DNA from 2 places in the Geobacillus sp. YF-1 genome. Region 2 is predicted to be linked to the other one. Evidence: riboswitches for the same ligand, from Rfam matches in the RefSeq annotation. Region 2 holds a riboswitch; the other holds the start of a gene.
The links. Region 2 has a riboswitch for S-adenosylmethionine ahead of metK (methionine adenosyltransferase). Riboswitches for the same ligand answer to the same signal wherever they lie in the genome.

Region 1 (15,317 bases), 1.6 Mb from region 2:
ACAGCCGCCGCATCAGCGGAAAAACGCTGATTCCCCTTCAAAACCGTCCCCTGCAGACAAAATGTCCCCCAAAGGGAAAAACAATGAGAACGCCCGTCCTCTGCGGCCGGGCGATTATGATGAAAACAAACGGGCCGGGAAGGGAAAAGGCAACCCTACACGCGGTTCGCTCGCTCCAAACGAGACCGACCGAAAGATGAAAGCAACGGATGGCAACACAAAAAAAGCCGAGTGATTGCGCTCGGCTTTATTCCGTTCTTCGGCCCGTCAGCTCGCTTTGCGCCTGAGCGATGAGCCGTTTCGTTATTTCTCCGCCGACAGAGCCGTTGGCGCGCGAAACAGTGCCAGCCCCAAGCTGTACGCCAAACTCTTGGGCGATCTCGTATTTCATTTGTTCCAATGCTTGTTCAATGCCTGGAACAAGCAGTTTGTTGCTTCCACGTGCCATTCTTTTTTGCCTCCTTCGTCATGTTTCGATGTGGCATCATTAGTATAAGCAAACCGTTGCTTGGGTATAGGTGGGAATTAAAGGGAGGCAAGATGATGAAAAAAGTCGTTGCAAACTTTATTCATCATCGGTCCGATCGTATTTGCCGTTTTTTTAGCATTTCATAAAGTGCAGCTGTTAGGAACGGCATCTTTTGAGTTTGTAGGGTTTGATAACTTTGCGCGCATGGCGCATGATACTCGGGCAAAAATCGCGTTGTGGAACACCGTGAAATACGTCGTCATTGTCGTTCCTTGTCAGACCGTTTTGGCTCTTGTATTGGCGGCTACTTTAAACGCAGGGTTAAAAGGAGAAAAGTTTTTCCGCATCGTTTACTTTTTGCCAGCATTAGCTTGACGGCCTTGGTCGGTTCGGAACCTTTTTCCGGATCGTCCTGCCGCTCGCCCGCCCGGCGCTGGCGGCTCAGGCCATTTTCGTCTTCATGGGTTCGTGGAACGATTTCATGCGCCCGCTCATTATTTTGTCGGATCCGCAATTGTTTACCTTGCCGCTTGGCCTGAACAGCTTCAAAGGGCAATACATCAGTTATTGGAACTACATCATGGCCGCCTCCATGGTGTTTACTTTGCCGGTATTGATCATTTATGCGTTTTTCAATCGCTATTTTATAAAAGGGATTTCGTTTACGGGCGGGAAATAAAGATAGGTTTGTTTCTGTCTGCGCGTTGAGAACGGAAGAAGGGGCTTTGATAAAGCTGTCCCAAGGTCTTCCTGACCTTGGTACAGCTTTTTTTCATGCGGCATAGGCGTTGAAAAAACGAGCATCATATAGGTGAAATACCTACGCTGCGAGGAAAGGGATCAACGCCATGGAATGGACGATGCGGTGGCCGAGGCAGGCAGGAAAGAGGATAAGGCGAGGATGGGGGGCGGCTGCGCTTGCCGTCGTGTTGAAGCCATGACGGTGCATAATCGATGTATGGCCGAGGCACGATAAGAAAAAAGCGGAAGGAGGATCAAGGTGGCTGACATCGCGTTCCCGGTTGCCCGTCTTCATGACGGGACGCTTCGCCAGCTCCAGCAGTTGGAACAGCGGCTGCGCGAAGAGACGGGGGAAGAAATTGTGATTGTCGCTTATCAACGGAAAACGATAGATGAAGGGGAGACGAAACGATGATGAAACGAAAAGTGAAATTCGACGCGGCGAAAAACAACAATAAAACGCCGACCGAGAGCCTGCCGGATACGGAATTTGCCGCGCAATACGCCGGCGAAGAAGACATGATTCGCGGCGCGAACCGCAATTCGAAAAAAGGGCGCCAAGGAGGCGGCGATGGATAACGATCAGAAGGAGCGGCCTGTCCAACGAAATGAAGAAATGGCGTTTGAATGGGGCGATTTTGCCGCTCATCAACCTATTTGGCTGATGGAAGAGCAAAAACGGGCGAAGAGGAAGGAAACAAAAAAGAAAGACCCACCGCGGTGAGAGGGCTGTCTGCCAGCCGCTTTCACAGCAGGCAAGCGAAAACAGAAGGGACGCCGGAAGCGGCGTTCTTTTTTCGTGCCATGAATGGGCAGCTCCCATTTGCGAATGAATCGAATGTGGCGAAACAGCGGCGATGGTGAGACGCGGCTTCATCGATTCACGGAAACGAGCCCGTCGTTGATCATCCAGAATCGGGAACACCCGCATGCGCTGGCGGAAGGAGTCGGTAAGCGGGTGCTCAATGGAAAAGAAAAGCACTGACAACACTCCGGGCGTAAGGATAACGAAGGGTTGTCAGCGCCTGTTCACCGGCCTCCGTTTTCATGGAGGAGCGGCCGGCCATGACAAAAAGCTTTCCGTCTACGCCGATGCCGAAGAAACCGACAACGCTGAAAGCGGCGCGGAAAACAGCGTCGCACCGGCACCGGACGGGGCGAAGTAGGCGACGATGGCGGTTGGCGTGAACGAAAGCTGTTTTTTGGCCGTGTAGCGGCCGACATCCACCGGCACGATTTCAACGACCGTATGTTTAAACAGTTCTTTTTCCCCGAGCCCAAGGGCGGCAAAATCCGCTCCGAGCGCCTCAGGGCGCTCAAGCAGCGCCCGGTAGACGGCTGCGCGCGCCGTTTTCTCCGTTTTTTCGTCCCACCACGGTTTGCGCGGCTTATATTTTTGGTTGCGCAAGTAGTCGTATTTCATGAGCGATTCGGCGATCGGCAAAGCGTCTGGCGCAGAGGTGCGCAAAAACTCATGGAGGCGGCGGAACAAGTCTTCTAACTGGTGGCCGATGCGCGCCCAGCCGCGTTCATCCCAATACGTGCCAAACTGTTGGAAAAAGTCAAACGGCGACGAGAAGACGTCGGTGACTAAATATTCAATCGTTTCATCCATCCGATGGGCGTTCCAATATTTCTCGAGCACGTCTTCCACTTGCTTGATGCGAATCACGTCCTCAAAGGAAAGAACGTTGTTGCTCAGTATTTCGTACGGCGCATGATCCATATATACGTAGCCGTATTCATGGGCGCGCAGGCGCAGCCCGGTGCCGCGCAGCAATTTCAAAAACCCGAGCTGCAGCTCTTCGGGACGAAGAGCGAACACGTCATTGAACGTCTTCCGGAACGAGTCGTAATCTTCTTCCGGCAGGCCGGCGATCAAATCTAAGTGCTGGGCAATTTTCCCGCCTTCCTTAATCATCGTCACCGTCCGCGACAACTTGGCGAAGTTTTGCTTGCGCATGATCAGGCGGTTCACCTCATCGTTCGTTGATTGAACGCCGATCTCAAAGCGGAACAGCCCAGGGGGCGCTTCGTTGTTTAAAAACTCGATCACCTCCGGGCGCATGATGTCGGCGGTAATTTCAAACTGAAACACCGTCCCCGGCACATGCTCGTCAATTAAAAAGCGAAACATGTCCATCGCGTAGCTGCGGCTGATGTTGAACGTCCGGTCGACGAACTTGATCGTCCGCGCCCCGTGCTGCATCAAATAGCGCAAGTCGTCTTTGATTTTTTCGCGGTCAAAATAGCGGACGCCGACCTCAATGGATGACAGGCAAAACTGGCAGCTGAACGGGCAGCCGCGGCTCGTTTCGACATAAACGATCCGGTTGGGAAGATGGGGGATGTCTTCTGGAAAGCGAAACGGTGACGGCATGTCAGCCAAGCGAATTTTATTCCGCTGTGGATTGACGACGATGCGGTCTCCGTCCCGAAACGCCAGCCCGGCGATATTGCTTACGTCCCCGCCGCCGTTTAGGGCGAACAGCAGCTGTTTAAACGTTTCTTCCCCTTCGCCAATCACGATAAAGTCCAATTCCGGCACCCGCTCCATCCACTCGCGCACATCATAGGACACTTCGGGTCCGCCGGCGACAATGATCAGATTCGGCGCTGCTTTTTTTATCATTTTTACGACTTTGATCGTTTCTTCAATGTTCCAAATGTAGCAGCTAAAGCCGACGACATCGGGCCGGCGCTGGTACAAGTCGGCGACGATGTTCATGGCCGGATCTTTGATCGTATATTCAACGAGCTTGACGTCAAACTCTGGTTGGGCGTATGCTTTCAAATAGCGGATGGCGAGATTCATATGAATGTATTTGGCGTTTAAGGTCGTGCAAATAATGTTCATCGAAATGAAAACCCCTTTTTCCATTCGTACTAACCTTTCATTATAGCGCAGTTTCGCCAAATGAAAAAGAAGAAAAAACTTGTCGAACATTGAAGAAAAGATTTTTGCAAAATCTTCGTAAATAAAGGGAGGAGTAAATTTTTCCACAGCGAATATACATGTAGTTGATATGGTTTGAATAGACAAGGAGAGATCGATATGGCCAAAAGCCTTTCTCCCCGGGAAGAGCAACATGCATCGCCGGACGTGCGGCTGCTTGAAGAAGAAAATCGACGTTTGAAGGAGCGGTTAAACAGCTATTCAATCATTTTCGAGCGGTCGCTTGATGCCATTGTCATTTTAAATAAAAACGGCGAATTTGTCGATGTGAACGAAGCGGCGTGCAAGCTGTTTGAAATGGATAAGTTTTCGCTCGTCGGCCGTTCCTTCTCTTCCTTTTTAGAACTCGTGCCGCCCGATATTTTGCTGTTTCAGCGCTCGATGCTGCAAAAGTTCGGTTCGTTTAGCGATGAATTGCTCATCAAGCTGCCGGACGGCAAGGTCAAGCATGTTGAATTTTCGATGAAAAAAGATGTGTTCGACGAATTTGACCTCGTCATGATGCGCGATGTTTCGGCCCATAAGGCGCTTGAGCGCGAGCGGATCATTCACGAGTTTTTGTTTCGCGACGTCTTTAACCGCGCGGTCGACAGCATCGTCATTTTTGATGAGTTCGGCCGCTTTATTGACGTGAATCCGGCGTTTTCGCTGAGTTTGAATTTGGAAAAAGACAAGTTGCTAAACTTATCGTTCCAGCAGTTTGTCGCCCGCGAGTGCGCCGAGGAGTTCGCTCGTTTGCTGGCGGAGATGAAAGAAAAAGGGACAGCCAAGGGCGAGCTGTCGCTCATTCGCCCCGATGGCACGGTGAAAATGTTCGAGCTGACGGCGACGTCGAACGTGTACAGCGGATTTTACATGGCCATTATGCGCGATGTGACAGAGCGGAAAAATATGGAGGTCAAGCTGCAAAAAAGCGAAGAACGATTCCGGGCCATTTTTGAGCAGGCGCACGAAGCGATTCTCATTTGGGATGACTTTGGCTACATATTGAACGCCAACCCAGCGGCGAGCCGCACGTTCGAGCTGCCGTTGAACTTGCTTGTGCGCCGCAATTTATTGGATTTTGTCGACTATGGAGAGGAAAAGGTGAAGCGCATTTTTAGCGAATTTCGCCGCAAAGGAGAAATTCGCGATGAATTGACGTTCCATATGCCGAACGGTGAGGATAAACAGCTCGAGTTTACGATGAAAAAAGGGGCGATCGACGGCTATCATTTGACGATTTTTCGCAATGTGAGCGAGCGGCGCAAAATCGAACGCGAGCTGCGCGAAAGCGAGCAAAAGTTCCGCAGCATTTTCGACCATGCGATGGACGGCATTTTGCTCTGGGATCGGGAGCATCGCATCATTGACGCCAATCCGATCGCCTGCGACATCTTTGCCGCTGCCAAAGAACAGCTGCTCGGCCGAACCGTGGGAGAGTGCGTTCCAGATCGGGCGCGCCGCCAGCTGAACAAGCTGCTTGCTCAATGCGAGCGAGCCGGTGAGGCGAGTGGAGAAGTGGAGTTTTCCGATGAGTGGAAAGGAAGAATGGTCGAATTTTCGTTGAAAAAAGAAGTGATTCCCGGCGTCGGGATGATGATGCTCCGCGACGTGACGGAACGGAAAGAGATGGAGCTGCAGCTGCGCAAATCGGATACGCTCAATGTCGTCGGCGAGCTGGCTGCGGGCATCGCCCATGAAATCCGCAACCCGATGACGGCGTTAAAAGGGTTTATCCAGCTGCTGCAAGGAAGCATTGACGGCGACTATTCGATGTATTTTAATGTTATTATGTCGGAGTTGAAGCGGATTGAGTCGATCATCACCGAGTTTCTCGTTCTAGCGAAACCGCAGGCGGTGCAATACAAGCAAAACGACATTTGCAAAATTATGCAAGATACGATCGATTTGATCAGCGCCCAAGCGATGATGCATAACGTGCAAATCATTGCCGATTTCGAGCGCGGGCTGCCGCCGGTATATTGCGAGCCGAACCAGCTGAAGCAAGTGTTCATTAATATTTTGAAAAACGCCATTGAAGTGATGCCAAAAGGCGGGGACATTACGGTGCGCATCGCCCGCGCCGGTTGCCATGTGCGCATCTCGATCACCGACCAAGGGTGCGGCATCCCGAAAGATAAAATTAAAAAGCTCGGCGAGCCGTTTTATACGACAAAAGAGCGCGGCACCGGGCTCGGCTTGATGGTCAGCTATAAAATTATCGAAGAACACCAAGGGAAAATTGACGTGGAAAGCGAGGTCGGCGTCGGCACGACGTTCCATATTACGCTGCCGATCGAGCGAACGGAAAGAGAGGACGACGATGACGATTGACTATGCGGTATACCGTTCAGCGCTGCTCGGCGATATGTACATCGCTTCTGACGGTGAGGCGATTGTGAAAGTTGAGCTGTTTTCGGAGGAATGGCGCGCGTTTGCGAGCAGGCATCCGGTGGTGGAAAGCCGGTCGCCGCTTTTGGAACGCGCGCTTGCGCAGTTGGATGAATATTTTCAAGGCCGCCGTCAAGCGTTCGATTTGCCGCTGCGGTGGCAAGGCACGGCTTTTCAACAAGACGTGTGGAAGGCGCTCTGCCGCATTCCGTACGGTGAAACGGCGACCTACGCCGATATTGCCGCGCAAATCGGCCGGCCGAAAGCGGTGCGCGCCGTCGGACAGGCGAACCGGGCGAATGAACTGGCGATCATCGTTCCGTGCCATCGCGTGATCGGCAAAAACGGCGCCTTGACCGGCTATGCCGGAAGCCGCACCGATGTGAAGGAGAAGCTGTTGGCGCTCGAGCGGCGCCACAAATAGGGGCAAAGGTGCAAAAAAACGCCGCCCCTAGGACTTGAGTCCACAGGGGCGGGATCGGGCGTTATTTTTTTTGCCAATGCGACAACGCGAGGGCGCCGACTAAAATGGCGCCTTTTATAATGTCTTGGGCGTAGTACGGAACGTTGGCCATCGTCAAGCCGTTCAACAACACCCCCATCAAAATCGAGCCGAACAACGTGCCGATGACGTTCGGCTTGCCGGCGCCAAAGACGGAAAAGCCGATGTAGGCGGCGGCGACGCCGTCCATCAAAAACGAGGCGCCGGCGGACACTTGCCCGGTGCCGATGCGTGAAGCGAGGACGATGCCGCCAAGGGCGGCGAAAAAGCCGCTAATGATGTACGCGTACGTCCGGTAACGGTTCACCGGAATCCCCGACAGCCTTGCCGCTTCCCGGTTTTCCCCCGTCAAATAAAAGAGGCGCCCCGGTTTGGTGTATGTCAAAAACAAATGGGTAGCTATAACGACAAACAGCATCAGCAAAACGGAAAACGGCACGCCGAACAGCTCTCCTTGGCCGATAAATAGAAAGGAAGGGATGAATTTGCCCGGCGCCGTGCCGCCGTCTGGCAGCGGCATATCGTTATAAATCGAAAATCCTTTCGTATAGGTGAGCTGTACGCCGTTGATGGCGTACATCGTCGCCAATGTCGCAAGCAAATCCGGCAATTTGAATTTGACGATCAAGAGCGAGTTGAGCAGTCCGACGGCGACGCCGAGCAACAGCGGCACGAGCAAGGTGACGAAAATTTCTTGGCGGTACAGAACAAGCGCCGCCGCACTGGCGATCGTCGCAAGGCTGACCGTTGACCCGACCGATAAATCGAAGCCGTCAACGATGAGCGAAAACGTAATCCCGATCGCCACGAGCGTCACGATCGAAATCGAACGCAAAATGTCGCTGAAGTTTTCATACGTGAAAAACCGGTCTTGCGTGATGCCAAAATAGGCGATCACGGCCAGAATGGCGAGCAATGTCCCGTGTTTATACAAAAACTCAAGAATAGACGGTGCCGTTTTTTTCGACGGCGTCGCGGAAACGGTCGGCTGGTTCATCGATTTCACCTCCGCTGCAATAATAAACAAGCTGCTCGTACGTGAGTTCAGCGGCCGGCAGGCGGGCGAGCAGCCGACCGTCGACCATCACGTAGATGGTGTCGCAAATGTCAAGAAGCTCTTGACATTCACTGGAAAAGTACAGCACCGTTTTTCCTTCATCGGCAAGGGAGCGGATGATGGCAAACACGTCCTGCTTCGCGTGAACATCGATCCCTTTCGTCGGCTCGTCGAACAAAAAGACGCGCGCGTTCGTGTTTAGCCATTTGCCGATCACGACTTTTTGCTGGTTGCCGCCGCTCAAATGGCGGACAGCCGTGGCGCTTGACGGCGGATGAATGCCGAGCGAGCGCACGAGAGCATTGGCGGCTTCCGCTTCTTGTGCCCGCTTGATCCATTGCCAGCGCGCTAGGCGGGAAAGAAGGCGCACGGTGATGTTCGCCCGCACCGATTCGGGCAAAAACAGCCCTTGTTTGCGCCGTTCTTCGGGGATAAGGCAAACGCCGGCGGCGATGGCTTCATAGGGCGATGAGAACATATAACGTCTGCCATCTATTTTCCACTCGCCGGATGTGTTTCGATGGGCGATCAAGCTTTCAGCAAGCTCCGTCTTGCCGGCGCCGACCAAGCCGGCGATGCCGACAATTTCGCCGCGATGGGCGTATAGGTCGATGGTCGTGCCGGTTTTGTCAATCGTGATTCCGCGGGCGGCAAAGGCGATGTCGTCCCCGTACGTGCGCGCCTGGTTGGCAGACGTTCTTCGCTTTGTCCCGGTCATATGCAGGACGATGTCTTCAAGCGACAGGCTGTCGGCCGCGCCGTGATAGACGACGCGGCCGTCGCGCAAAATCGTCAGCCGGTCGGCGATTTCTTGCACTTCTTTCAGCTTATGAGAAATATAAATAAAGCCGACGCCTTGCTGTTTCAGCTCATGAATGATGGCAAACAGCCGCTTCGTTTCCGCCTCGCTCAGCGCCGCGGTCGGTTCGTCCAAAATGATGTAGCGCGCGTCGGATGACAGCACCTTCGCGAGCACGATCAGCTGCTTTTCGTGGAGCGAACAGTCGCGCACGAGCTTCGTCGGCGGGATGGAAAGGCCGACGCGGCGAAGGAGAGCGGCGGCCCGCTCTTTTTCTTGGCGCAGCGAGCGGATCGGCCGCTGCGTGGCGCGAGCGAGTTCATCGGCGGCGATGTTTTCGTACACTGACAAACCGGGAAACAGCGCTGTGTCGACTTCTTGCACGACAAAGCCGATGCCGGCTCGTTTCGCGTCAAACGGCGAGGAAAACGCGCATGGGGTGCCGTCGATTGCGATCGTGCCGGCATCAGGCGAAATGGCGCCGGCCAACATGTTCATCAGCGTGCTTTTGCCGGCGCCGTTCATGCCTAAAAGGGCGTGGACTTCGCCCGGACGAACGTCGAAGTCCACGCCGTCAAGCACGCGCACGGCGCCAAACGATTTTTCCATGCCCCGCATTGACAACCCGTTCATTTTTTGTTCACCTGAGCTTCCAACGTTTTCATCCACGGCGAGATGGCGACGTTCGATTGCCCCCAGCCCGGGATGTATTGCGAGAGATCGCTCATTGATACTTGTTTGTCCGGCAGGTCGGACCGTTTCACTAAATGCGGCTCGAGCGAGTAAATGTTCGGCGTTTTTTCACCAGCAATTTTTTGGTAGGCAAAGCGAACTTGCACGCGGCCGACTTCCGCCGGATCCGTCGCTGTCGTCGCCACCCACGGGCTGTTCGGTTTTTGGATCATTTGCAAATCTTCATCGCTCAAATCGATGCCGTACACTTTAATTTCCGTGCGCCCGGCTTGTTCGATGGCGCGCGTCGCCCCTTTGGCGAACTCGTCCCATGTGGCGAAGACGGCGTCAATGTCGCCTTTGTTCGGGTATTTTTTCAAAATCGCTTCCATTTGCGTTTGCGTGTCTAGCGCGGTGTTGGCGCTCGCTGTGCCGAACTTGGCGATTTCCTTAATGTTCGGGTAGCGTTTTTTGAACGCCTCATAAATGACATGGCGCCGTTCCATCGGAGTAAAGCCGCCGACCCAAATCGTGACGATGTTGCCCTCGCCGTTTAAATCTTCGGCGAGCGTCTTTAACGTTTTCCAAGCGAGGCTATAGTCGTCTTGGTCGATGACGGTGACGCCGGGAATGTTCAAATCGTTGTCAAACGCCACAACCGGAATGCCTTTGGCGACGGCTTTTTTTACCGGACCTTCGAGCGCATCGGCGCGGCCGTGGTCAAGCAAAATCGCGTCGACGTTTTGTGTAATGGCCGTTTCAACATACGATGCCATCTTTGTCAAATCGTTGTCGGCGTTGTAAATTTGCACTTCGCCGCCGAATTTTTGCACTTGTTCTTTCACGCCGGCGATGTATTGCGAGGAGAATGTGCCGATCGATAGTTGCATAATGGCGGCGATTTTCACCGGCTTTTTCAGTTTTTCCGGAATGGCCGCCTGCTCGCTGCTCGCGGCGGTGGAGCTGTTGGACGATGTGGCGTCGTTGTTGTTCGTTTGTTTCGTTTCGTTGGCCGGCTTGGCGCTCATGGCATCTTGCTCGTTCGTGCAGCCGGTTAAGATGGAAAACACCGTAAAGAAAAGAAGAAAAAGAGGTGATAAGGCTTTAAATCGTTTCATACTGCTCCTCCTTTGCGAATAACGATGGCAGCGCCGTTTCGTAATGGCCGCGGACGATGCCTTTTTCGGTAATGATGGCGGTAATGAGTTCGTTTGGTGTCACGTCAAACGCCGGGTTGTACACGTTGACGCCTTCCGGGGCGATGCGCACACCGGCGAGATGGGTCACTTCGTCCGGATGGCGCTCTTCAATCGGGATGTCCGCCCCTGTTTTTGTCTTGATGTCGATCGTAGACAGCGGCGCGGCGACGTAAAACGGAATGCCGAACGATTGAGCGAGCAAAGCGAGGCCGAACGTGCCGATTTTGTTCGCCGTGTCGCCGTTTCGCGCGATCCGGTCGGCGCCGACGATGATGGCGTTAATATGTTTCGCCTTGATCGTTTGCGCCGCCATGTTGTCGGTGATGAGCGTCACATCGACGCCCGCCTGCATGAGTTCCCATGTGGTCAGGCGCGCCCCTTGCAAAACGGGACGTGTCTCAAGGGCGTAGACGGACAGCTCGATTCCTTTTTCTTTCGCCAAATAAAATGGAGCAAGCGCCGTTCCGTAGCGGGCGGTGGCGATCGAACCGGCGTTGCAAATCGTCATCACCCGGTCGCCCGGGCGGAAAAGGGACAAGGCGTATTCGCCGATGCGGCGGCACACATCCTCATCTTCGATTTGGATGCGGATCGCTTCGTGAATGAGCGTTGTTTTCGCTTCGTTGACGGAAGCGGCGCTGTTGGCGGCGGCGACGAGCCGATCGAGCGCCCAAAACAAGTTGACGGCCGTCGGGCGCGCGCTCGCTAAGTAGTCGCGGTCTTGTTGCAAGCGGCGCTGAAATTCGTCCACCGCTTCGGTTTCATAGCGCGAGGCGGCGAGCGCCAAGCCATAGGCGGCCGTGATGCCGATCGCCGGCGCCCCGCGCACTTTCAACGTCGCGATCGCCTCATGGACGTCTTCGAGCGTATGCAAGTCGATGTATTCGGTGACCGATGGCAGTTTTTGCTGGTTTAAAATCGTGATATGCGTCTCACGCCATTCGACAGAGCGCGGGATGGCAAATGAGTTCATCGTCGTCTTCCTTTCTCGGTTGATCGATTGGCCCAAGCTGGCGTTGGACGGCCGGCCCGGGCAGAGGGTGTCATCGTTCCGTTTCGATAAACAGGCGGCGGAAGCCGTCCGTTCCCGCCAGTTCGGCGCGCTCAACGATCAGGCGGCGGCCAAGGCGGAGCGCGTGCCGTTTCGCGGCGAGCCGTTCGTCTTTTTGTTCAATGCCGTCGAGATCCGCCACATGGGCGAGGCCGATCGTCCGGCGGATGACTTCGCAGCCGGCAAAACCGACGGCGTCAATGAACGCTTGCCGCAGCACCTCATCAAGCAGTCCGGGCGTCGCGGCGTACGTTTCGACGCTTTCCGTCTGCCACAGCTCAGCGAAAATGGACGTAAACACCTTCCATGTTGAGTCGATGTGAACAAAGAGCGGTTGACGCTCCGCTTCAGGACGGGACAACGCATTTAACAGCAAATTGGCGAAAAATTGGCCAAGGTCAAACCCGATCGGGCCGTAAAAGGCGAATTCCGGGTCGATCACTTTCGTTTCGTCGTCGCTGGCGAAAATGCTGCCAGTGTGTAAGTCTCCGTGCAGCAGCACATCCGCTTCAGTCAAAAACTTGCGCTTCAGCTTCGCCGCTTCGAGGCGGAGGCGGTCATCTTCCCAAAGCGCTTCAACGTCTGGGCGCAATTCGTCCTCAAAGTTGTTCGTGTCATGGTCGAAAAACGGATCGGTGAAGACGAGATCTTCCGTAATTTTGCATAGCTCTGGATTGACAAAGCTTTGCGCCAACTTCTTTTTCTCTTGTTGGTTCATGCCGAAATCAGACGTGTAAAACGCCGTTTTGGCGATGAATTCGCCGATATGCCGGGACAACAGCGGGTACGTTTTCCCTTCGATCAGCCCTTTGCGCGCGATTTGCAAGCGAGACAAATCTTCCATTACCGTGATGGCGAGCGATTCGTCGGAATAATAGACTTTTGGGACGTATTGCGGCACATAGCTGGCAAACGTGCGCAGCGCGTTGCTTTCAATGACCGCGCGCTTTAACGTAAGCGGCCAGCTTTCCCCGACGACTTTCGCGTACGGCAGCGCTTGTTTGATGATGACGCCTTGCTTTGTTGCTTGGTCGACGATATGGAAAACAAGGTTCAAGTTTCCGTCGCCGATCTCGCGGCAGGCAAGCGGCGCCCCGTCGCGGAACAAGCCGAGGCGGACGGCGAGGGCGGTCGCTTTTTGTTCGGTGAGCGGTTCGTAAACAGCTGATTGGACAATCGTCATTTTCACGTTCCCCCTTTACGTTTTGGCAAATGAAAAAGCCTCTTTCGCATACGGAAAGAGGCTTGAAGATTATTTGTCTTCACGCCTCTTATCTTTCAGAAAGACAGCGGTCTTTCTGTTGGACTTAGCACCGTGCCCTGCGGAAGCGGGTCGCTTCCGGCGCCGCCCTTGGCGTGCGCCCTATCTCACGATAGCATTACGGTCGGTTGCTGGGCTTCATTGGGCCAATTCCCTCAGCCAACTCTTGATAAGAGTACCGGTCTGGCTATTGAGTTTTTGCAATTTTCGCGATGTTAACAATCGTTTGGTTGCTTGATTCGAATGATACAGGTTGGGCAGGCGGATTGTCAATACGTTTTGAAAAATTTTTTTGCCGCCTCGTCGTAATCGCGCGGCCGGCGGTCGGCAAACACTGGGATGCGCGCACGCACCTGTTTAACGAGCGCCGGGTCGATGTCCGCCAGAAGAACGCCCGGCTTTTCATCGGCCTCGGCGATGATTTCGCCCCACGGGTCGATGACGAGCGAATGGCCGGCAAAGACGTTGTTCGGGTCGCTTCCGGCCCGATTGCAAGCGATGACGTAGCATTGATTTTCAATCGCTCGCGCCATCAGCAGCGTCCGCCAATGGTGAAGGCGAGGAAGCGGCCATTCGGCGACGACAAACAGCACTTCCGCCCCGGCTAAAGCATGGACGCGAATCCACTCCGGAAAGCGGATGTCATAGCAAATGACTCCGGCGCACGACAGCCCGTCAAGCGAAAATAAGCCTGGCGCGTTTCCCGGCTGCAAATACAAATGCTCATCCATCAGTTGGAACAGATGAAGTTTGCTATATTCACTGACGATTTGGCCGCTTCGGTCGGCGACGATCATCGTGTTCGTCACACCGGCGGCGGTTTTTTTGGCGACTGAGCCGGCGACGAAATGGACGCCATATGTTTGCGCCAGGCGGGAGGCGAACGCTTTCGCCCGCCCGGCATCGTCATCGGCAATTTCGTCCAAGCGCGTCAAGTCATAGCCGGTCGTCCATAGTTCCGGAAGCACGACGATGTCGGCTCCTTCGTTGGCGGCGGATTGCACGGCTGTTTCGGCTTGCTGTTCGTTCGTTTGCGGATCGCCAAACGCGATATCGAGCTGGAGGCACGCGATGCGGATGGTCATTGTTTTTCACCCCAATGAAAAAATTTGCTTTACATTTTGCTTTTTACGATATATGATGTTGCACTAGAATTTCAAGAATTTTTCAAGAAGGTGTGGGCGATGACGATCGAATTTCCTTTTTCCGAACTGCTTGAACAGCTGCCGAAGCAGTTTTTTGCTTCGCTTGTCGCCAAAGTGGGAGAGAAAATCAAGGCCGGGCATGATGTCATTAATTTAGGGCAAGGCAATCCGGACCAGCCGACGCCGAAGCATATTGTCGAGGCGATGCAGCGGGCGGCGGCCAACCCGAAATACCATAAATACTCGCCGTTTCAAGGCTACTCGTTTTTGAAAGAAGCCGTTGCCGCCTTTTATGCACGCGAGTACGGAGTTGAGGTCGACCCGACCCGCGAAGTCGCCATTTTGTTTGGCGGCAAGGCCGGGCTTGTCGAGCTGCCGCTTTGCCTCGTCAACCCGGGCGATGCGGTGCTCGTCCCGGATCCGGGCTATCCGGATTACTGGTCGGGAATCGCGCTCGCCCGCGCGCGGATGGAAATGATGCCGCTTGTCGCCGAGCAGCAATTTTTGCCCGATTACAGCACCATTCCGGCGGCGGTTGCCGACCAAGCGAAACTGATGTTTTTAAACTATCCGAACAACCCGACCGGTGCGACGGCGACAAAAGAATTTTTCGCCGAGACGGTGGCGTTCGCCGCCAAGCACGGCATCGCCGTCGTGCACGACTTTGCCTATGGGGCGATCGGTTTTGACGGCAAAAAGCCGGTTAGCTTCCTCGAAGTTGACGGGGCGAAAGATGTCGGGGTGGAAATTTACACGTTTTCGAAAACGTACAATATGGCCGGCTGGCGCGTCGCGTTTGCCGTCGGCAACGAGCGGATCATTCGGGCGCTTGAGCTGCTGCAAGATCATTTGTACGTCAGCCTGTTCGGCGCCGTCCAAGAAGCGGCGGCCGCAGCACTTCTCGGCCCGCAAGATTGCGTCAACGAGCTTGTCGCGCTGTATGAAGCGCGCCGCAACGCCTTCATCGCCGCGTTGCGCGAGATCGGCTGGGAAGCACCGGCGCCGTCCGGGTCGTTTTTCGCCTGGCTCCCCGTACCGAAAGGGTGGTCGTCCGCCGAGTTTGCCGATGTGCTCCTTGAGCGGGCGCATGTC
Region 2 (15,317 bases):
GACGTTCCCTGAGCGAATGTTCCTCTACTTTAGCCGCCTATTTCAAAAATACCGCCGCCGCATTGTTCCAATTGCCATCTTCAGCTATGACGAATCCCGCGATGAACCTTCTTCGTGGCGCATCCAGTTTCCGTTCTTGACCGTTCTCGATTTTCGTTACTTGACGGTGGAATTGCGCAAACTGCCGTGGCGCGCGTACATCCGCCATGACAACCCTGTCGCCGCCGCCTTGATAAGCAAAATGGGGTATAATAAAGAAGAGAAAGTCGAAGTGAAAAAAGAGTTTTTGCGCATGCTCGTCCGCCTTGAGCTCGATGAGGCAAAACAGCGGTTGTTGTTCGGCTTTTTTGAAACATATTTGCGGTTGTCTGCAGAAGAGGAAGCGAAACTGCGAAACGAGGTGAGCCAAATGGAGACAAAGGAGGCGAAGCAAGTCATGGAACTCATCATTTCGTATGAACAGCGGGGAATGGAAAAGGGAATCGAACAAGGGATCAAACAAGGCATGAAACAAGGGCGCCAACAAGGGATCGAGGAAGGGAAGCTTGAGGTGGTGAAGCGCATGCTCGCTAAAGGATATGATGTCGACACGATCCACGAGTTGACCGGGCTGCCGGCGGAAAAGATTGAACAGCTGAAGAAGTAAACCCGCCTTCGCATTGTCGTCGACCTCCAATCGTGCAAAAATCCCGGGGGATCGACGACAATCATTTTATGCGTTCGAACCTTACGGCCATCGAGGGTAAAGTCTATTGACAGAATTTGTCGGCGACGTTCATCGTCCCGATTGGCGTTTTGATTCTAATGTTGAAAAGGCAGGGGCGCAAACAATCCTTCGGTTTGCACTCTGCCATATGATGAAGCAAGACTGATTCCTTTGCTTTGTTCTGAAATAAAGTGATCATTTACAGAGGGAGCTCACAAAATAGTTCCCGTGATTTCTCCTTTTTGGTTCTCCTTATAACTCCAGATTTTCCGCTGACGATAACTGATCCAGCCGCTGATCAAAAAGCAGCAAACAGACAAATAAAATGAAAAACGAATCCCGTAAACATCGGCGATAAAGCTCATTAACAATGTGGAAATTCCGAATGTTACGGAACTAATGACTCCCTGCACGGCAAAAACATGAGGCAGAGCGTCCATCCGGGCATTTTTTTGAAGAATCGTCTGAAGACAGATCAGCTTCCATTGTTCGATGATCCCGTACAGGGCGGAATACAGAAGCGCCAGCGCACCGTGCGTCGTTGTGCCAAATAACAGTGTGACAATAGCGATACAAAACGGGCCAAACAATACAAAAAATTGCTGGTTTTTTTCAACCGATTGACTAAACTTAACGCTTAACAATCCCCCTATCACCATGCCGCCAAAGAAAACAGAGTTAATATATCCCCACCATTCCTCTCCTACATGTAATTGTTCTTTCACATACATATAAAGGATGGCCGAAATCCAGACGCCATTTCCGATTCCTTCAAAAAATGACATGAAGCTAATCGATTTTGCGTGCACATTTCTCCACGTGTATTCCCATCCTAGACGGATCGAAAGGAGAAAGTTCTTTAGGCCTTTGTCTTGGACCGTATTCTTCTTTGTATGTTCTTGTATAGGCAACAGAAACATGAGAATGCTTGAAACGATATAGAACAATAAGGTGATATGGATTAAAAGGAACGGCGATCCCGCACTGACAATCAAACTCCCGATCGGCCATGCGCTAAGTTTGATGAATTGGTCTAACGTGTTTAAAAAACTGTTGGCTTTCAAGATTTCCTCCTTGGAAACTATAAAAGGAACGAGGGAGTTTTTAATCGGATTATTGATCCCGTCTAAAAAAGCGATCAATGATACAAAAACGTAAACGATCGCAATGTGATGTTCCGCACCCCATTGCAAAAACAGCGAGAGAAAAAGCAGCAGAAATGTTTTACACAGTTGTCCGTAGGACAATAACGTTTTTAGTTTATATTTTTCGAAAAATATCGGTGCGACGATTCCACTAATAAATAACGACAATGTAACGAAAAAAGGGACTAAGGCGGCAGCCATGGCTTTCGATGTCAAATGATATAGGCAAGAGACAACGGAAACAATGTAGAACACATCTCCGAAATTCGCGAAAGATTGTCCGATCCAAAGGAAATGAAATGGTTTCTTTTTCATGACCTCAATCCTCTCTTTGATCATCGAAACGATTGGTAATGGAATCGTAAACACGAACCAAAAGCCAGCTCTTCAGTTTTTGATAAAACGAGCTTTTTGTCGCGCCCCTAAGCGAGGAGGCGAAAGAAAGCGGATGGATTTTCAACAATTTCCTAAAGGCGAATGGATATACTGAAGCAATGGAAGCCTCCCCCTTATTCTGTTTAGAGTCCATTTTTATTTCTATGGTGCTGGTTGAGCATCAGCGCTCAATTAGCACCACAGGTATAGAATAATTTTATTTTTTTGATTGTTGTAATTATACATTTTTTTTTTTAAATGGCAATGAATACAAATAGAAGGAGGTGTTATTCCATGAATAAAAAGCATGTCGAAAATATTAAACGTTATGTTGAACATTATTTAAAAAACCCGTGGTGCTAGTTGAGCGCTAGCGCTCAACTAGCCCGAGTGTTACAAGCGAATACACCAACAAGATGCCATCGAGTGCTACTTCAAATCCCGCAATCGAATTCGCACGAATGTCTGTCATACGATATTGGTCAACAAGGACGGAGAATACCGTTTCAATGACTTTCCGTTTTTGTTTGAGCCATGTCTCCCATGACTCAGATGGGCGGTGTTTCTGGTTTTTGCGAGATGGAGTCCAAAAAGCGATTTGGTACGCCTCATACAACTTTTTTTGCCATTCACTACTGATGAATCCTTTGTCACCCAAGTTATAGGGGTGAGGAATTTGAGTCATGACGGTTTCAGCTGCAGTTCGATCGTGACAGGACGCCTCGGTTACCACGTATCCCATAGGTAGCCCTTGATCTGTCACTTGAAGATGAAACGTAAACCCATAGTACCACTGCTTTTTCGATGCACAAAATCCAATGTCAGCGATGCCTTGAAATCGTTTGACACGGTACATTCTTGCGGCATGGCACCACTCGATTGGCATGCTATCTACGACCGCATAGGCATGGTGTTGCCCACGTTTCGCCAGTTCATGACGAATCCATTTGATCGCAAAGCGCAGCGATCGGCAACGGCGATTGTATCGAGAACGTTCGAGAAAACGTCCATCCGTGAACAAGTTCCCAGTAACAAAGCGATGCCATGCACGTTCGGAAGAGAAGCCAAGCAACTTTCCTAACAGATGAATGGCAATGATCACTGCGTCTTCTTGTTTCGCCAAATGACGATTGCGGCGTTGAAGATAGCATTGAATGTGTGACAGCTGGGCAGAAACAAAAAAGAACATGGCTGCATATTGTTTTTGAATTTTCGCCTTGTCTGTTGTAAAATGAAAGTGCTCTTGCATGGGGATTCTCCTTTCGAATGTTTGGTCGCACTTTCATTCTACAGGAGATCCGCAGGCAAGGGCTATTTTTATGCTTACTCGATTTTATCTAGCACCACGGGTTATATAAATGTACCTTGAAAAGTTAACCTTTGCATCATGCTGCATACCCTTCAACGTCGAAACACGTCTTTGGGGTGTTGATCAATGTAACCCATAAACCGAGCAATGACGTCACCAATATACATTTGGTCATTGTGAAACATATTCGCAATGACCGCGTCTTTGAGCTATTTACACACGCGTTCGATGGGATTCAGCTATGGGGAGTACGGAGGCAACAAGATAAAGTGAAACTAAATCTCCCTCTTGTGGCAAGAAATCTTTGGCCATTCTAGTATGGTGGATGCGTGCATTGTCGAGCACCGGCACGATCAGCTTGTCTGGATAAACGGCTCTCCAGAGTCTTTAAAAAATCCAAAAACGTCGTGGCATTCCTAGTTGTCGCTCGGTGAAGAACGGTGTCTCCATTAAGGATATTCACCACACCCAATAGAGAAACGTAGGCATGATGCCATAAGTGGGCACCTGTTTTTGCCGGCCAGCTTCTGACCAAGTGGCCCGCAAGACTTGATAGGGCCGGACGTGGGCCTCATCGACATATAAAATAACAGTGTTGGGATCAATCAGTTTTTTATAAGTTCCATTTGTTTCTCAAACGCTTATCGTGGTTCGGTATCGCCTTTCGCCGATGTATAGGTGAGCCAATTCCAAGAGAGTCCCATTCGATGTAAATAAAAGTTTACGAATCCCTTCTTGGGACATGGTGACCACGTAGCGCTCTCGAGTATAAGACTGAATGATCCACATATTCCAAGAAGAAGAAATGTCCCAACCGAGTTCGGCTGGTGTGTGGATCAAAATGATTTGTTTCAGTTCCTGTTGCTGTTCCGCCGTTAGAAACGGTTCCCGGCCCGGCAGATGTTTCCGATCGAGCAGTAGATCGATCCCGCCTTCGTTGAATAGGGATACATAAAACGCCTCACTTTGGCAGCACAGATTGAGCATGGAAGCGATCTCTTTGTTCAGATAACCTTCCATGACGAGGTGAACGGCCATGACGCGTTAACATAGGGGAATATTTTTGATTTTTCGCTCTTCTTAACGAAGTGTTCGTGACGTCCATCGAGATCATTAGTGATTTTCAATCGTTTCATGTTATTCCCGCTCCTTTTGGGATGTTTAGGAGCAGTATAACTAGAGCGGAAATCACTTATATGAACGTTAATGTTTTAATGTGCACCTATATAGTTAAGGTATATAAGCTGTAATAAAGAATTTCCACGGTTTTGTATTAACGTTCAAGCCAGTATATAATGCGAGTATGCCGAGAGTCTGGTGGATAAACACTTTTTTGAATTAAGTGTTTTAAGACACAGAAGGAATATTAAAATATAGGTATAGAAAGGGTTGAGGAATTTGAAGATTAAAGATGTATTTGGGGATTTGCCTACACTTACTACTGAACGTTTAATATTAAGAAAATTAACGTTAGATGATGCATATGATTTATTTGATTATGCGTCAAATCCGGAAAACTGCAAATATTTACCTTGGAGACCTCATCATACCATTGAAGATTCAATTCAATTTTTAGAATTTGTAATTAAGTCTTATAAAGAAGGTAGTTTAGCTCCGTGGGGAATCGTTTCAAAAGCAGACAATAAAATGATCGGGACAATTGATATAGTTAAATGGTTACCCAATCATCATAAAGCTGAGATAGGTTTTGTTTTATCGTATAAGTATTGGGGGAAGGGATTAGCAGTTGAAGCGGCTAATAAAATCATTGAATTTGGTTTTGACAAGATGGAATTAAACAGAATTGAGGCATTTGCTATGATTGAAAATGTTCAATCTTTAAGAGTTTTACAAAAGTTAGGGATGCAATTTGAAGGGGTTATGAGAGAACATTGGTATATTAAAGGTAAATTTAGGGATATGGCTATATACTCTATTCTAAAACGAGATTATTTTAAATCAAGGAACGGGTTGCAAAACGCATAACGGATGAATAAAGGGACACAAAAAATCCACTCTTATTGGGAATCATATACAGTTACTAAAAAACTTCAAAGGGGTGACACTATCAAGAGTTCCAATTCTTTGATCGAATACACCGATGAAATCGATCCTCTTTTAGAGGCTTTATTTCGATGCATCGATCAACTTTTTTCTGGAAATACCTTATGTGGCGGGAAGACCACAGGTGTCTAAAAAGGCAATTGATTAAATGTTTATTTTGGAAAACGTGCTTTACGATCGATTCTTTGTAGCAGTTGATGAACATCTTCCGCTGTTTTTGCTATTTTTGATGTATTTATGAGTCTCTCATCTGTCCACCTTTTCAAGGACCAGCCGATGCTTTCAAAAGCAAGAATTTTCTGACGTTCATCATCATCTCTTAAACGATGTATGTGTTTAATCTCTGAAAGTGATCATGGTGGATGGTACGGCCCTTTGAAACATTCTTGTAGTATGATCCCCAAACAAAATGGGTCATTTCAACTCGGTATTACTAGTTTAAAGGTATAAAGAACGGTTGAACAAGTGAGAATTCTTTTTGTTTTCTCGATTAACCGCTGGAATAGTGGAGAAACAAAAGGTGCCTATGGTTATGTGATTGCTGTCTTCTTGAAAACTGGATTTGAAAAGTGTCTGTTTGATCTCCATAATGCGTTGAATGGGTATTTGATCAATTAAAGATTAACGGGGTAGAGCAGCCGCGTTGGTATAGATTTCATTGCTATCTGTTACATGTACAATTATAAATCATTATTGGAAATTTTTAATTTACACTCTATTTTTACCGCGTTATCAATTATAAGAAGAAGTTAAATTCTGAATATATATAAAAAGATATGTATTGCATGATGTTTAGTTACCCGTGGTGCTAGATAAAATCAGACGAGCATAAAAATAGTCCTTGTATGAAAATCTCCTTTTAAAATGAAAGTGCTCACCTAACATTAGAAAGGAGAAATCCCATACAAGAGCGTCTTCATTTTACAACGGATCAAGCGGAAATTCAAAAGCAATATACGGCGATCTTGTTCTTGGTATCAGCGCAACTGTCTGGCGGCTCTAAATGTATTTGTAGCGCTGAAATCGTCATTTGTTAAAGCAAGGAAATGGGTCATAATCGCCATTCATATTCTTGGAAAGTTGTTTTGTTTTACTTCGGAACGAGCAGGGTATCAGTATGTCATTGGAAACTTATTCACTAGGGAGATGTTCCCTGAACGCTCTCGATATAACTGTTGTTGTCGGTTGCTCCGTTTTTCCGTTAAATAGAGTTTTTCTAATAGATCCGTCACCAACTAGCGAGGCACGGACAACATCATGCCTATGCTGTTGTGGAGATCTTGTCCCTCTTGCGCTGTGTCATCACGTGAGGCGTTAATGTTCAACTAGCACCACGGATATTCAAGATGTTCCTGTTCCATACTCAAACGAAAAAATACATGTTACATATTTTGATAAAACATTGCAAAATAAATTACTTAGTTTGGGTATGATTGACAAAGAGGATTTGGAAAACGATAAACACATTTATTCACAACAAGAGCAAGAAGTAATTACTGATAGAATTGAAAAAGCATTAAAGTTGATCAAAGTATTGCATAATGATTTGTATGATTTAATTAATACACTTATTGGTACCTTTTTGATTTTAAAAAAAGATTTGTTTGGTGGAGGATCAGTGTCCAATGTTATGGGATTAGTATGGTTAAACCCTCAATCTGATTGGTCAATCATTGAATATGCAGAGGCCATTTATCATGAGTTTATCCACCAAAGTATCTTCTTGGATGATATGATTAACTGTATGTTTCCTAATGCTAATGAATGTGCAAAAGAAGAAGCTCTAGTTACATCAACCATCTTGAAAATCAAAAGGCCTTTAGACAGAGCATATCATGCTGCTGGAGTTTCTATAGGAATTATGCATCTTTATCACTTGTTTAATGATTCTAAAAATTCTGATAAGTATATGGATGATTTGCGGAAAACAGTTGAAGAAATAGAGGCAAGAACACAATTCTTGGGGGAACAGGGAGTAAAAACTTTAGAAATCATGCGCAAGTTCATTAATCATCCATCTTTTGATGACATTACGTATTCCTTACAGAACTAATGGCCATTGCGACAAATGAAAACACAGAAGCCCATTGCGTTTGATCGAGTCCGGTTGTTTTGAGGTTGTTTGAGGCGAATGAAACGGATCGACGTACAGAAATGCTTAAGGATTCAGTGTCGGAGTCCAAAGCAAAGGAAAGAAATAAAAAACAGCCGGACAGGGAACGGCTTCCTGTCCGGCTGGGGGTTCGTTATACGAGCGGTCCGCCGAGCTTTTCGATCGTTGGGTCGATATGAGCGAACTTTCGGAAGTTGGCGCGGAATTTTTCCGCCAGCTCTTTCGCCTGTCGTTCGTATGCTTGTTTGTCAGCCCATGTGTTTTGCGGGCGCAAGACGTCGTCCGGCACGCCGGGGACGTGCGCCGGGATGGCGAGGCCGAAGATCGGGTCGTGCACGGTTTCGACGTTGTCAAGCTCTCCTTCGACGGCGGCTTGCACCATCGCGCGGGTGTAGGCGAGCTTCATGCGGCTGCCGACGCCGTACGGCCCTCCTGTCCAGCCGGTGTTGACCAAAAAGACGCGGACGTTGTGCTCAGCGATTTTTTGCCCGAGCATTTCCGCGTATTCAACGGCCGGGCGCGGCAAAAACGGCGCGCCAAAGCACGTCGAGAACGTCGCTTCCGGTTCGGTGACGCCGCGTTCTGTGCCGGCGAGTTTGCTTGTGTAGCCGCTTAAGAAATGGTACATCGCCTGTTCGCGCGTCAGTTTGCTGATCGGCGGTAGAACGCCGAACGCATCGGCCGTCAAGAACACGATCGTGGACGGGTGGCCGGCGACGCTCGGGTCGACGATGTTTTTGATCGCTTGAAGCGGGTAGGCGGCGCGCGTGTTTTCTGTCAGCGTGCCGTCATCGTAATCTGGCACCCGCGTCGCGTCGTTGAGAATGACGTTTTCGAGCACGGCGCCAAAGCCGATGGCGTCAAAAATCTGCGGCTCTTTCTCGCGCGATAAGTTGATGCATTTCGCATAGCAGCCGCCTTCGATATTGAAAATGCCGCGGCTCGACCAGCCGTGTTCGTCATCGCCGATCAAGCGGCGGTTCGGATCGGTGGAGAGCGTCGTTTTCCCGGTTCCTGACAAGCCGAAGAAGAGGGCGACGTCGCCTTCCTGGCCGACGTTGGCCGAGCAGTGCATCGGCAGGATGCCTTGTTCCGGCAGCAAATAGTTCATCACCGAAAAGATCGATTTTTTCATTTCGCCGGCGTACTCCGTCCCGCCGATTAGGACGACGCGGCGTTCAAACGAGATGATGATGAACGCTTCCGAGCGCGTGCCGTCCACAGCTGGGTCCGCCTTAAAATTCGGCGCGCAAATGACGGTAAATTGCGGTTCATGCGCGGCGAGCTCTTCGGCGCTTGGCCGGATGAACAGCTGATGGACGAACAAGTTGTGCCAGGCGAATTCATTGACGACTTGAATCGGCAGCCGGGATTTCGGATCGGCGCCGGCAAAGCCTTTAAAGACGAACAGTTCCTCTTGTTTTAACAAATAATCGAGCACTTTGTCGTACAGTTTTTCAAACGTTTCCGGCGCCATCGGCTGGTTGACCGTTCCCCAGTCGACCGTTTGTTTCGTTGACGGCTCTTCGACGATGTATTTGTCTTTCGGCGACCGCCCCGTGTACTTGCCGGTCGTGACGGCGACGGCGCCGGTATGCGTCAGCCGGCCTTCCTTTCGCTGCAGCACTTTTTCAACGAGTTCCGCGACGGACAGTTGGTGGTGGACGTACGGTTTTTGCAGCAAGAGATCGAGTTTATTCGTCATATTGGCAATCCCCATGTTCAAAACCTGCCTTCTTTATTGGAATCACTTTTGAAAATAGTATAACACATTTTTATTAATAGTCCATACTAATTGTGAAGGTTTTTCGGACTTATTTTTCCTCATTTTTTGAACAATAAAAAAATGTTTTGTATGGTTGACTTCCGTTCGTTTGTTGCGATATGATAAGTCATTGAACGGATACTCTTATCCCGAGCCGGCGGAGGGACAGGCCCGATGAAGCCCAGCAACCGTCACAACTGTACATGTGTGAAATGGTGCTAACCTGTGGCAAGGCGCAGTCCTTGAACGATAAGAGTGAAAGGAAGCAATCCGATTGCAATGACCTTTCCTCACCGTGACAGGAAAGGTTTTTTTATATTGCCAAGGGAAACGAGTTCCGTATCGCCACATTACGTCAAGAGGAGGAAATGAGCCGAATGTCAGCCAAACGCCGCTTGTTTACTTCAGAGTCTGTAACCGAAGGACACCCGGACAAAATTTGCGACCAAATTTCCGATGCGATTTTGGATGCCATTTTGGAAAAAGACCCGAACGCCCGCGTTGCTTGTGAAACAAGCGTCACGACCGGGCTGGTGCTCGTGAGCGGGGAAATTACGACGTCGACGTACGTCGATATTCCGCGCATCGTCCGCGATACGGTTCGCGAAATCGGCTATACGCGCGCGAAATACGGATTTGACGCCGACACGTGCGCCGTGCTGACGTCGATTGACGAACAGTCGCCGGACATCGCGATGGGAGTGGATCGGGCGCTTGAGGCGCGCGAAGGTCAGATGACGGATGAGGAAATTGAAGCGATCGGCGCCGGCGACCAAGGGCTTATGTTTGGGTTTGCCTGCAATGAAACGGAAGAGCTGATGCCGCTGCCGATTTCGCTCGCCCACCGTTTGGCGCGCCGCTTGGCGGAAGTGCGCAAAACGGACGTGTTGCCGTATTTGCGTCCCGATGGCAAAACGCAGGTGACGATCGAATACGATGAAAACGGCAAACCGGTGCGCGTCGACACGATCGTCGTTTCTGCGCAACATCATCCGGACATTACTCAAGACCAAATTGAACGTGACATTAAAGAACATGTCATCAAGCCGGTGGTTCCGACGGAGCTGTTGGATGAGAACACGAACTACTTCATTAACCCGACCGGCCGATTCGTCATCGGCGGTCCGCAAGGGGATGCCGGGCTGACAGGACGGAAAATCATCGTTGACACGTACGGTGGCTACGCCCGTCATGGCGGCGGCGCGTTCTCGGGCAAAGACCCGACGAAAGTCGACCGCTCGGCGGCGTATGCGGCCCGCTATGTCGCGAAAAACATTGTCGCGGCCGAGCTCGCCGATAAGTGCGAAGTGCAGCTCGCCTACGCGATCGGCGTCGCCCGCCCGGTCTCGATTTCGATCGATACGTTCGGCACCGGCAAGGTGTCTGAAGACATTTTAATTGAAGTCGTGCGCAACAACTTCGACCTTCGTCCGGCCGGCATCATTAAAATGCTTGACTTGCGCCGTCCGATTTACAAACAAACGGCCGCTTACGGCCATTTCGGGCGCACGGACATCGACTTGCCGTGGGAGCGCACCGACAAAGCTGCCTTGTTGAAAGAGCAAGCGCTGGCGTTGGCGAGCAAGCAATAAAGAAACAAGAGGGTGGCCTGCAGGCGATAGCTGGCCGCCCTCTTGTTCGTTTTCATGGCTCGCTTGCTTCGAAAAAGAAGCGTGGTTTCGCCAAGAAGGCGCGGCTGGCCTTGATGGCGCATCCGGACTTTGTTCTTCTGGCGGTTCGGGTGCGTCCCGTCGCGCGGCTTGGCGACCGAGCAAGAAGCCGGCCCGTTACGGCCGGTTGGTCCGTTGCTGCTGGAGCGCCTTGTAATATTGTCCTTTTTCGACATATTCGCGGCGAATGCGTTCCATTTCACGGAAATCGTCCTCGGTCAGCTCGCGCACCACTTTCGCCGGCCGTCCGAGGGCGAGCACGTTCGGCGGGATGGTTTTGCCGGGGGGCACCAAGCTGCCGGCACCGATAAACGCGCTTTCGCCGATTTCGGCGCCATCGAGGATGATCGATCCCATGCCGATCAAGGCGTTTTTGCGAACGATGGCGCTGTGCAAAATGACTTGATGGCCGACGGTCACGCCGTCTTCAATGATGAGCGGATTGTTTGGACTTTGATGCAAAATTGAGTTATCTTGGATATTGACCCGGTTGCCGATGATCGTCGGCGCCACGTCGCCGCGGATGACGGTGTGAAACCAGACGCTCGTCTCCTCGCCGATCGTGACATCGCCGGTGATCGTCACATAGTCGGCGATGAAGGCGGATGGAGCAATGATTGGCGTTTTGCCTTTGTACGGATAAATCATCGTCGTTCGTTCCTTTCTATGGCAATCTTGTTCATCAAGTATTGTACAACGGTATCCCGCTGTTTTGCACGCGCTTGTCGATGTGAATGATGTAGTCTATGTGTCCCCGCTCGCCGATGAACGCGCACTGCGGCGGTTTGCGAAGGCGGTGGGGCTGGCAATACTAATAGACAAAGCATTGTTTTTGCGCCCGAGGTGAGCCCGATTGAAGATCCCGACCCATCCGATTGCATTGCTGAAAATGGTGTACCGTGACGTGTTTCCGCTTGTCCACCGCGAACTGGCCTGCTGGCGGCGCCGAGCCGAGCAAATCCCCGATCCGGAACTGCGGCGGCAAGCGCTCGCCAGCATCGCGGCGAAAACGTTTCATTGCGAAGGCGGAGCGATTTTGGCGCTTTTGGCCGGGGAACACATCGAGCCGTGCGTCCGTTTTATCGTCGCCTATCAGACCATCAGCGACTATTTGGATAATTTGTGTGATCGCAGCACTTCGCTCGATCCGGTCGATTTTCGCGCCTTGCATGAATCGATGCCGGACGCCTTGACGCTTGGGGCCGAGCCGTCGAACTATTACCGCCATCGCCGCGAACAGGAAGACGGCGGCTACTTGCCGGCGCTTGTGCGCACGTGCCAAGAAGTGCTCGGAACGGTTCGCCACTATGAAACGATCGCTCCGTTTTTGCATGAATTGGCTGGGTATTATTGCGACTTGCAAGTGCATAAACATGTCGACGCCCGTGAGCGCGTGCCGCGGCTTGTGCAATGGTTTACCCAGCATAAAGATTCGTTGCCGCCGATGGAGTGGTACGAATTTTCCGCCTGCTCTGGCTCGACGCTCGGCATTTTCTGCCTTGTCGCCTATGCGTTCGGCGAATCGTTGCCGCCGGAGATGGCACGGCGCGTGCGCGACGGCTATTTTCCGTACATTCAAGGGTTGCACATCTTGCTTGATTATTTGATCGACCAAGAAGAGGACCGCGAAGGCGGCGATTTGAATTTTTGTTTTTACTACCCGAATGAAACGGTGATGCTCGAGCGGCTTTGCCATTTCATCGAAGAAGCCGATCGCCAAGTGAGCGGGCTGCCGCACGGTGAATTTCACCGCCTCATTCACCGCGGGCTGCTTGGGCTTTATTTATCGGATGACAAGGTGAAAAAGCAGCGCGGTTTGCGCCGGCTGGCGCGCCGGCTTGTCCGTGCCGGCGGGGCGGCATCGCAGTTTTTTTACTGGAACGGCAAGGCCTATCGTTTTTGGCAAGGTACACAAAAACGGCTGTCCTTTTCATAAGGGCGGCCGTTTTTGTGTCGAGGTGCTGGTTTGGACAAGGGAGCTTTGTTCGTCTGAGCCCGGCTCCCCGTTTTTTCGCTTCGGAGGCTCACGCTTCGTTTCCGCTTGCTGCGTCGGTGGGATGAAAGGGAACGAGAAGAGGGCAGAGCAGCGCGGTTTAGCGCTCGCCGGCTGGTTGCCCGTTTTCCTCTTCCCGCTTTTCCAGCGCCAGCAAAAACGGCGGATCGTTTTGCCGATTGATGAATTCGTATTTCAAGGCGTGGACGCGCCGTTGATCAAGAGAGCGGACGTAATCAAGAAGCGCGTCCCGTTCGCGCTTTCCTTCGGGATGACCATGGTAGACGACAAGGACGATCACGCCGCCCGGCCTCATGACGGAAAGCAGCTGGCGGACCGCAGCGATCGTCGATTCCGGTTGAGTGACGATTTGTTTGTTGCCGCCGGGCAAATAGCCGAGGTTGAACACGGCGCCGGCGATCCGCCCGTGCACATCAGCGGGAAGCGCGACAAGCAGCTCGCTATGGCTTCGCTCTAACAGTGTCACCCGCTCGCGCAGCCCGTGTTCGGCGAGGCGGGCGGCCGCCGCGGCGATGGCTTCGCGTTGGATGTCAAAGCCAAAAACATGGCCGCTGTCGCCGACGCGTTGCGCGAGATAGACGGTATCATGGCCGTTGCCGACCGTTGCGTCAATGGCGATGTCGCCCTCTTGAATCGCTTGGTTGAGCAAAAAACGGGCAAACGGCAAAATGTTCATCAATGCCATCGGTTGGTCCTCCTTATGATCGATGGATCGTTGACGCTCGGGCGGATGGCAGACGGCTGTCCGTCCGGCTCGGCCGTCCGCCGTCTCGGAGCGGCGAACCGCTTAGCGCGGATCAAGCGAGATGAAGGCCCGATGTCGGCATTGTAGCAAAAACTGCGGGGAAAAGCGACTGCCGATGCTCGAATCCCGTCGCCGTCCTTCGCCGGTGGCGATCGAGAGAACCTCAACGACCGCGAGGCGTTTCAGCACGACTAGGGCGGCCGATTGCCGGTCACACCATCGCGGTGATCGGTCGCCTGCCAATCATTGGCGTGATACGACGGCCGCAGGCGGCGCATAGTAAACATGAGGGAAGATGATGAAAAGGGGTGAACGCATGGCGACACGACAATCGGTGGAAGAGTTTTTGCAGCGCTGTGAAGATGTCATTCGCTTTGCGAAAGAACAATATACCGAAGCGCAAAAGCAAGAGCATTACAACCTCACAGAATATACAAACGCCCAGCAAATGCTCGAGCAAACGGTGCTCGATTTGGCGCACCTCGCCCGCAGCTGCAACGCCCAGCAGCGCGAACAGCTGCACCGGATGCGGCTCCAGCTTGAGCAGCTGCAAAACGAAATGATTTTGCTTGACCGCTGAGACGAGCGGCAAATGGACGACCCGCCAAGAGAAAACCGAAAACGACGGGGAAACAGCAACGAGGAGGGACACGATATGAAGCGACGCCTCAAGCAAACCAATCCGGAACAAAAAACGCGCAACGGCCGAAACAATAACGATCTCGAGCTCGGTCAAGAGTTCGACCCGGTCAAATTGGCCAAAAAGCAGTACGAACAAACGGGCGGACAGCCAATCCGTTCCAAGCAGCGCAACGGGTGAGTCATTCCGGACCGCGGGCGGCCATCAAGCCGCCTTTTTTCGTAAACGTGCAGCAAGCGGTGATATTCATCCCAAAGCGGAGGCATGGCCCGTCGGTTTTCTGTGAAAATGCCGAGCTGATGCCTTTGCGCTTTTTTTGGATTGCTTTTTTTCCGGTTTTCTCCTACAATTATTTCGGAAGTCAAAAGAAAACGGATGAAAAGGATGATGATTGATGCCCCGCGCGCTTTGGTGGCTGCTCGTTGGCATGGCGCTCAACGTGACAGGCGGGTCTTTTTTATGGCCGCTCAATACGATTTATTTGCATGAACAGCTTGACCAGCCGCTGGCGGTGGCGGGAGCGGTGCTGATGCTCAACTCCGGGGGGAGCGTCATCGGCAGCCTCATCGGCGGCGTTTTGTTTGACCGGATTGGCGGGTTTCGCGCTCTCTTGATCGGCGCTTGTGTGACGATGGCGGCTTCGGCCGGCTTGAGCGTCTGGCACGGTTGGCCGCATTACGCGGTGTTTTTGGCGCTTATCGGCATCGGCAGCGGCATCGTGTTTCCCGTGGCCTCGGCGTATGCCGGCGCGCTTTGGCCGGAAGGGGGACG

Region 1: it holds a riboswitch for S-adenosylmethionine, as region 2 does, so the genes downstream of both, mtnK (S-methyl-5-thioribose kinase) here and metK (methionine adenosyltransferase) in region 2, are expected to answer to the same signal.

The regions. Positions count from the first base shown of each region.
Region 1 covers NZ_CP199850.1:918,642-933,958, forward strand. Annotated here, with positions in the region: gene ACTVIM_RS04635 (anti-sigma factor domain-containing protein) at 1-235, shown strand, start outside; gene ACTVIM_RS04640 (alpha/beta-type small acid-soluble spore protein) at 248-448, opposite strand; partial or broken gene ACTVIM_RS04645 (carbohydrate ABC transporter permease) at 566-838, shown strand; partial or broken gene ACTVIM_RS04650 (carbohydrate ABC transporter permease) at 840-1,148, shown strand; gene ACTVIM_RS04655 (hypothetical protein) at 1,470-1,625, shown strand; gene ACTVIM_RS04660 (hypothetical protein) at 1,622-1,789, shown strand; gene ACTVIM_RS04665 (hypothetical protein) at 1,782-1,934, shown strand; gene ACTVIM_RS04670 (hypothetical protein) at 2,040-2,195, shown strand; gene ACTVIM_RS04675 (B12-binding domain-containing radical SAM protein) at 2,295-4,067, opposite strand; gene ACTVIM_RS04680 (PAS domain S-box protein) at 4,266-6,482, shown strand; gene ACTVIM_RS04685 (methylated-DNA--[protein]-cysteine S-methyltransferase) at 6,472-6,963, shown strand; gene ACTVIM_RS04690 (ABC transporter permease) at 7,025-8,038, opposite strand; gene ACTVIM_RS04695 (sugar ABC transporter ATP-binding protein) at 7,980-9,530, opposite strand; gene ACTVIM_RS04700 (sugar ABC transporter substrate-binding protein) at 9,527-10,687, opposite strand; gene mtnA (S-methyl-5-thioribose-1-phosphate isomerase) at 10,674-11,741, opposite strand; gene mtnK (S-methyl-5-thioribose kinase) at 11,812-13,002, opposite strand; SAM riboswitch class I at 13,088-13,256, opposite strand; gene ACTVIM_RS04715 (carbon-nitrogen family hydrolase) at 13,350-14,165, opposite strand; gene ACTVIM_RS04720 (pyridoxal phosphate-dependent aminotransferase) at 14,265-15,317, shown strand, end outside.
Region 2 covers NZ_CP199850.1:2,784,072-2,799,388, reverse strand. Annotated here, with positions in the region: gene ACTVIM_RS13855 (Rpn family recombination-promoting nuclease/putative transposase) at 1-646, shown strand, start outside; gene ACTVIM_RS13850 (MFS transporter) at 919-2,166, opposite strand; gene ACTVIM_RS13845 (IS982 family transposase) at 2,597-3,475, opposite strand; gene ACTVIM_RS13840 (hypothetical protein) at 4,169-4,573, opposite strand; gene ACTVIM_RS13835 (GNAT family N-acetyltransferase) at 4,934-5,521, shown strand; partial or broken gene ACTVIM_RS13830 (IS982 family transposase) at 6,502-6,911, shown strand; gene ACTVIM_RS13825 (aKG-HExxH-type peptide beta-hydroxylase) at 7,047-7,652, shown strand; gene pckA (phosphoenolpyruvate carboxykinase (ATP)) at 7,846-9,432, opposite strand; SAM riboswitch class I at 9,619-9,733, shown strand; gene metK (methionine adenosyltransferase) at 9,855-11,069, shown strand; gene ACTVIM_RS13810 (gamma carbonic anhydrase) at 11,265-11,795, opposite strand; gene ACTVIM_RS13805 (tetraprenyl-beta-curcumene synthase family protein) at 12,001-13,083, shown strand; gene ACTVIM_RS13800 (class I SAM-dependent methyltransferase) at 13,241-13,846, opposite strand; gene ACTVIM_RS13795 (hypothetical protein) at 13,862-13,993, shown strand; gene ACTVIM_RS13790 (YtzC family protein) at 14,223-14,486, shown strand; gene ACTVIM_RS13785 (hypothetical protein) at 14,562-14,726, shown strand; gene ACTVIM_RS13780 (MFS transporter) at 14,941-15,317, shown strand, end outside.